2 regions of the Paraburkholderia sp. A3BS-1L genome follow, and region 2 is predicted to be linked to the other one. Evidence: predicted binding sites of a transcription regulator. Region 2 holds the regulator's gene; the other holds the start of a gene.
The links. Region 2 encodes FliA, which starts transcription of late flagellar genes. Its sites were predicted from a motif close to CTAAAGTTTNNNNNNNNNNNGCCGNTA; they were not measured.

Region 1 (3,405 bases), 890 kb from region 2:
AATCCGCTCGACCGCGTGGCGGGCTTTCGCGTGACGCAACTGCTGCCGGGCGTCGGGCCCGCGACGGCGGCGCGTCTGCTCGATCAGGTCGCGGCCTGCACGGGCGCGTACCGCGCCGCGCAGGCGCTCGCCGCATTCGCGCCGCCGCCGCGTGCAGCCGAGGAGTGGCCCGCGTTCGCGGCGCTCGTCGATCAGCTCGGTATGCGCGCAACGCCCTGGCCCGCCGAGTTCGAGCGCGTGCGGCGCTGGTACGAGCCGCATCTGGAGCGCAATCACGAAGATGCCCAGGTGCGTCTCGCCGATTTGTTGCAGATGGAGAGCATCGCGAGCACCTACGTGTCGCGCGAGCGCTTCTTGACCGAGCTCACGCTCGACCCGCCCGACGCCACCAGCGCCGAGTCGGCCGATCCGCTTCTCGACGAGGACTACCTGATCCTCTCGACGATCCATTCGGCCAAAGGCCAGGAGTGGCGCAACGTGTTCGTGCTCAATGGCGTGGACGGCTGCATTCCGTCCGATCTCGGCGCGGGCAGCGACGAGGAACTGGAAGAGGAGCGGCGTCTGCTCTACGTGGCGATGACGCGCGCGAAAGAGGATCTGCACATCGTCGTGCCGCAGCGCTTTTATGTGCACAACCAGGCCGCGAGCGGCGACCGCCATGTGTGGGCGTCGCGCACGCGCTTCATCGCTGCAGGGATGCTGCCGCTCTTCGAGTCGCGCGCCTGGCCGCCCGCGCCAGTGGCAAGCGCGCCGAGCGCGGCGGGGCTGGCCGCCGCCGCGCGCGCGAAGGTCGAGATCGGCGCGAAGCTGCGCAAGATGTGGGAGTAGGGCGGGGTTGCGTTTTCAGCTGCGCGGCTGGTTCTTCGGCGGCGGCACGAAAAAGTTGCGCAGCCAGGCGGCCAGGCGCGTGAATACGTCGTCGGGTTCCTCGACGAAAATTTCAGGCTTCAAAAGACGCAGGTATTCCATGATCTGCTGCGCTTCCTGCTTCTGGAACGTGCCGTGCGCGATGGCCAGACGCAGCAGGCCGCGCAGCTCGCCCAGACGCTCGCGCGCGAGGCTCCCGCTTGCCTGCTCGCAGCCGATCTTCGCTTCGTAGACGCGCTGGCGCACCGACTCTGCGAGCCGCCACGCAGGCGTCTGCATGGCCTCTTCGAGTCTCTGGATATCCTGCACGCCGGACTGGATCTGTGCGGCGAGCGGGTCGATCAGCGCCTCCCCGGCGTCCGCCTCGCGGACGATCGCGGCGGCCCACTCGCGGCACTGCTTCGCGCGCTCGTCGGGCGTCCATTCGGGCCGCGACGCAAAGCCAAAGCCGAATTCGCCCGCCTGGCGCAGCAGGATCGACACGACCTCGGGAAACTCCTTGTCGAGCGTGCGCTTGGCCCATGCGTACTGCCCGCCCTGCAAGAGCCGCTGCACGGCCTGCTCGGTGAGCGGCGTCATGTTGTCGAGCAGCTTCGCGCGCAGGAAGTCCTCGAATGACGGCGTGAGGAACTGCGGGTCGAGCTTGAGCGAGACGCGCAGGAACGCATCGAAATCCTTGCGCAGCGACGCAAGCGTTTCATCCTTGATATTGAGGGTGATCTGCCCCATGGTGGTTGCCCCGTGTGTTCCTCGCGATACCTGTCTGTCGCGCCAATGCAGGCCTCGACGGTTTATCGGCGCAGCGGGGCGAAACTTGAGGCGGGGCAGACAGGGATGGACAGGGGCTGGCAGCCTCAGCGCAGCACCACGCCCTGCCAGAGGAAGAACACGCCCAGCCCCACGGCAATGGTGAGGAGCGGCCGTTTGGTGAGCGCGCTCACGGCAATGGCCGCGAGCGCGCCGACGAGCTGCGGATTGCGCCACGTGAGTTCGGCGTGCTGACCGTGGGGCGACACGGCCATCGGCACGATGATCGCGGTGAGCACCGTGACGGGCACGAAGCCGAGCGCGGTGCGCACGATCGGCGGGAACACGAGCCGATCGCCCAGCACGAAGACGGCGGTGCGCACCGCCACGGTAATGACGGCCATGCCGAGAATCAGGATGACGTAGTTCATGGGCGGCCTCCAGCGGTGTGTGCATCCGCGCTTGCCGCGTTCGTGCGCGGCTTGCGCGGCAGCGAGAGCGCGACGCCCACCGCCACGCCCGCGAACACGGCGCCGAGCAAGCCGAGCTTGTACGGCCAGCCTTGCCAGAAGAAGGCGAGCGTGCCTGCCGTGGCGGCGGCGGCCAGATAGCGCACGGCCACGAGCTGCGGCACGACGATGGCGATGAACGTGGCGACCATCGCGAAGTCGAGCCCGAGCGACTGCAGCCCCGGGAACGCCGCGCCGAACAGCAGGCCCGCCGCGGTCCACAACTGCCAGTTCAGGTACATCGACAGGCCCGAGCCAAGGAAATGCCACGGCGAGACATCGCCGGGCGCATGGCGGCGGAAATACGCCCAGGCGACGGCGAACACCTCGTCGGTGAGCAGGCCGCCTAGCACGAGGCGCCAGCGCATCGGCAGATGCGAGACATAGGGCGCGAGCGTGGCGCTGTAGAGCACGTGACGCAGGTTCACGATGAGCGTGGTGGCCCAGATCACGGCGAAGCTCGCGTGCGAGGCGATCAGCCCGAGCGCGATGAATTGCGCGGAGCCGGCGAACACGGCGAGCGACATTAGCTGGCCGTGCCAGAGCGACAGCGGGCCCGAGGTGACGAGCGTGCCGAAAATGACGCCGAAGGGCGCGGAGCCGATCATCATGGGGATCGTGTCGCGCGCGCCGGCGACGAATTCCTTGAAGCGATGGGGGTGACGGGTCAAGCGAGTCTCCAGATGGGGAGGCCAGCATAGCGGCAAGCGACGTGCGCGGCTTGTACGTTCTTGCGGCGCGCCCGCTTCAGGCCGCCCATGCCATTGCCGGTGCGCGGCCTCGTGCGCGACTGATTGGGGACTAATTCGCCTGCCAGCGGCCGGGCGGCACGCCGAACATGCGGCGGAAATGCCGCGTGAAATGGCTCTGGTCCGTGAAGCCGCTCGCGGCGGCGACCTCGGCAACCGAGGCGCCCGCGCGCAACGGCCCGAGCGCGCGCTGCAGCCGCAACTGGGTGCGCCACGCGTGCGGCGGCAGCCCCGTGGCCTGGGTGAACAGGCGCGTCGCGTGAAACGGAGAGAGACCGACCGCCTGTGCGAGATCGGCGACGCGCAGCGGTTCGGTGAGATCGGCGGCCAGCAGCGCCTTCATGATTTCGACGCGCGGCTCGTTCGCGGCGGACTCGAGCCGCGCCTCGCGCGTGCGCGCGTGGCGGGTCAGGAGCGTGGAAAGCGCGTCGAGCAGCGCGCCTTCCACGGCAAGAAGGTCGGGCTGCGGTGCGTCCGGTGCGCTTTGAGTGCCCGGTGCGGCCGGCACCAGCGCGAGTTCGGTACGGCGGCGG
Region 2 (3,405 bases):
GCAACGGCACGTCGATGCTGTACGGGCCGGATGGACGCCTGCCGGCGTTCGGGCTGTAACTGGCCCTTGTTCCTCGCGTGGTTGGCAGTTGCGTGGGGAATTGAAAAGCCGAAGCACGGGGGCTTCGGCTTTTTTGTTTCCGGGTGCTAACTGCGAGGACAGTGGATCTGGTGCTGTCGGCGGTGATGGAAAATTCTGCTCTGACTTTTTGGAAATAACGCGCGCTCCGGGATGGGCTGTGGTCGGCCGAGGCTGCCTCAGGCGGCCGCTTTACGCCGCTCAAGCCGACATCTTACAGCCTGCAGACGGGCGTTCCCGCAGGTCAGAATCCTCCGTCGGGATCGGGCTCTACCAGATTAGTTAGCGCGCGTAGCCATTCACAAACCTGTGTGGACTCCACTTCTATGCCTTGGATCTTGCTGTTCAGGCTCGCAGTCAAGTCGATGCGCTCCTTGTAGACAGGCGCGTCTCTCAGGCGCTTCGCAAGCGTCGCTTCTTCGGTAAGCGAACCGAACAGAGCCGAGAGCTGTGTCTCCCTGGAGTCAGCTTGTTCCGCAAGGAGACTTTCTGCGGAAAAAGCATGTCCCGCGCGGCATCTGAATCGCATCATTCGTTTGTCGCGCAGCTCGTAAAGGGCGCTTCGACAAATAGGACAATTCAGACCACATGGACTGCTCATCCCTTCGAGCTTCCACCAGTCCTGAAGATCGAAGATACCCTCGGCGATCCGGTTTTCGATATCGATAAGTTCATCGAGATTACGGTCCTCATTGGGCTCCGGGTCGTCATTGGCGAGACGAACGAAAAGTGCTGCCATCTCTGCCAATTTGCAGCAGTAATCCACTTTGACGTGGGCGAGAGCGCTTTTAGGCATCGAGGCCGCTGTTGCTTCGGAAGGCTCCTGCACAATGGCGGTGCCGCCCCTGTCCTTGACTGCAAGCAAGCCAGCCATACCGTCGTCAAGCTGTCCGGTCAATACGACTCCCACCACGGCTGGGCCATAAGAGATGGCCGCCGACCGGAAAAGCGGATCGATAGCGGGCCGTGTGTGATTTTCCTGAGGGCCATGAGACAGGCGTATATATCCTCGCTGCACAAGCATATGGCGATCCGGTGGCGCCACATAGATTCGCCCCGGCTCGATTAGCTCGGTGTTCTTGGGATGTATGGCCTTCAGTCGTCCCGCGTTGCTGAGAATCTGGGGCAGCATGCCCGGGCTGTGAGCGCCCACATGCTGCGTGATAAATACTGAAGATGGGAAATTCTCGGGAAGTAGCGCGATCAGCCGCGAAAGCGCGTTAATCCCGCTCAATGAGGCGCCAATGACGAATATGCGTCCTTTCATAACTCGCCCCCAGCATGCCCTGTTTCGATAGCTGATGATGAGCGAGTGGCGGCAGACGCGGTTGATATGTGTCAATGAACAAGGTTTGGGCGTTTCACCGGGATGTTCGTCGGTTTGCCTGTGTGCAAAGCCACGATAGACGGACTGCTGAGCCCCTATACCTGCCTTTCAACGCTTGGTGGTCGACTGTCAGCAGTGGGTCGCGAAACGACTTCCCCACAAATCAGCAAAAACCATAAAAAACATTTCACCCCTGATCAACCTCCGGCCAAAGCACTGGAAACAGAAACGGAAGGCTCTTCAAGGGCAGTCCAAAGGAAAGATCGCCTCGCGGCGAAGACGCATTCAGCGATCCAAAGTCGAGCAGCGTGCGTGTAATCCGACGCGCCAGCACGTCGCTCACACTTGGCATCTGAGCGAACTCAGCGCGCGTCACGGCGCGCTGCAGCATCACGAACCCCATGGCCGGCGCAGTCGTTTCCGGCTTGATGACGGACTTCTCGAAGCGGTTGTCATCATGACGCGATGTACACATCCATGTAGGGTTTGAAACCCCTCGCCACTACGCCCGACTAATGCTCCGTCCCCGCCCATGACATCTCGCGCAGCCGCGCCCGCAAGCGTGCCACCGCCTGGCTGTGCAACTGGCACACGCGCGACTCGCTCACCTCCAGCACCGCGCCGATCTCGCGCAGGTTCATGCCGCGCTCGTAATACAGCGACATCAGCAGTTTCTCGCGCTCGGGCAGCCGCTCGATCGCCTCGACTAGCGCGCCGCGCAGGCTCTCGTCGAGCAGCGCCGAGAGAGGGTCCGAGTGATCGACGCGATAGCGGTCGAGGAACGGCTCGTCGTCGGCGGAGCGGTCGAAGTCTTCGTAGTAGATGAGCTGGCTGCCGTGCAGGTCCTGCAGCATGCTCTGGTACTCGTCGAGCGGCATCTGCAGATGCTCGGCAATCTCCGTCTCGCTCGCCGAGCGGCCAAGCCGCTGCTCCACCTGATGCACCGCGCTTTCCACTTCGCGCGAGGTGCGCCGCAGGCTGCGCGGCAGCCAGTCGTTGCTGCGCAGCTCGTCGAGCATGGCGCCGCGAATGCGCTGGCTCGCGTAGGTCTCGAACTGCGCGCCCTGATCTTCCTTGTAGCGATTCGCAGCGTCGAGCAAGCCGATCATGCCGGCCTGGATCAAGTCGTCGAGATCCACGCTCGCGGGCATTTTCGCCACGAGCTGCAATCCGAGCCGCCGCACGAGCGGCGCGTACTTCGCGAGCACTTCGGCCTGCGAAATCTTTCCTTGAGCGTTATACATCTGGCTCTCCTTCCTGTGTCCGTCACACGTGCCGATGCGCGTGCACGGGCGAATCCGCCCGCCATCCCGCATAGGCCGTCGCGCTCGCGGACGGGGCGTCCGTGGCGGATGAAACGAATGAATTCGCCGCTTGCTCCGGACTCGCCGGCGCGCCCGCCGATGCCAACAGCGCGGGGCGCAGCGGCCAGTGCGGCAGTTCGGCCGCCACGTGGCGAAAATCTCGCGCGGCAGCCGTCGACGGAAACGCATCGACGATGCAGCGCGACAGTTGCAGCGCGCGCGGCATGTGCGGATCGGCGGCAACGCTGCCCGCGCGCTCCAGCGATACCGCGAGGTAGCGGCTCGCCACTCCCGCGAGATTCTCGAGCGCGGCTTGCGCGTCGGCGGCGCTCGCCACGTGGTTCGCAAGCACGCGGAACTGCCCAATCGCATGCGCGAAATGCAGCCGCTTCATGCAGGCGTAGGCGTCGGTGATCGCCTGCGCGGTCACGCGCATCACGATCAGCACGTCGTGCGCGTGCAAGGCGAGCGGCGAGAGCGCACCTTCGGCGTCGAGCCGCGCGTCGATCAGCACGAAATCGGCGGGACCGGCCAGCAGCTTGCTCAATGGCGCATCCAGCTGCGCCCCCACGCACTGCTCGCGCGGCGCGGCCAGCACGCCGAAGCCCAGCGCATGCCGCGCCACGGCCTGGTCCAGCGCAATCTCGCCGCGCATCACCGCCGCGAAATTCGGCGCGAAGTTTCCTGCGAGGCTTG

Region 1: the regulator FliA is predicted to act here: its motif matches at 1,660-1,686, upstream of P5W99_RS10300 (DUF4088 family protein).

Annotation. Positions count from the first base shown of each region.
Region 1 is NZ_CP120442.1:2,269,719-2,273,123, reverse strand. It holds gene P5W99_RS10305 (ATP-dependent helicase) at 1-828, shown strand, start outside; gene P5W99_RS10300 (DUF4088 family protein) at 844-1,596, opposite strand; gene P5W99_RS10295 (AzlD domain-containing protein) at 1,722-2,045, opposite strand; gene P5W99_RS10290 (AzlC family ABC transporter permease) at 2,042-2,734, opposite strand; gene P5W99_RS10285 (AraC family transcriptional regulator) at 2,925-3,405, opposite strand, start outside.
Region 2 is NZ_CP120442.1:3,162,272-3,165,676, forward strand. It holds gene P5W99_RS14510 (flagella synthesis protein FlgN) at 1-59, shown strand, start outside; gene P5W99_RS14515 (chemotaxis protein CheB) at 323-1,345, opposite strand; gene P5W99_RS14520 (hypothetical protein) at 1,593-1,880, opposite strand; gene P5W99_RS14525 (RNA polymerase sigma factor FliA) at 1,918-2,649, opposite strand; gene P5W99_RS14530 (MinD/ParA family ATP-binding protein) at 2,672-3,405, opposite strand, start outside.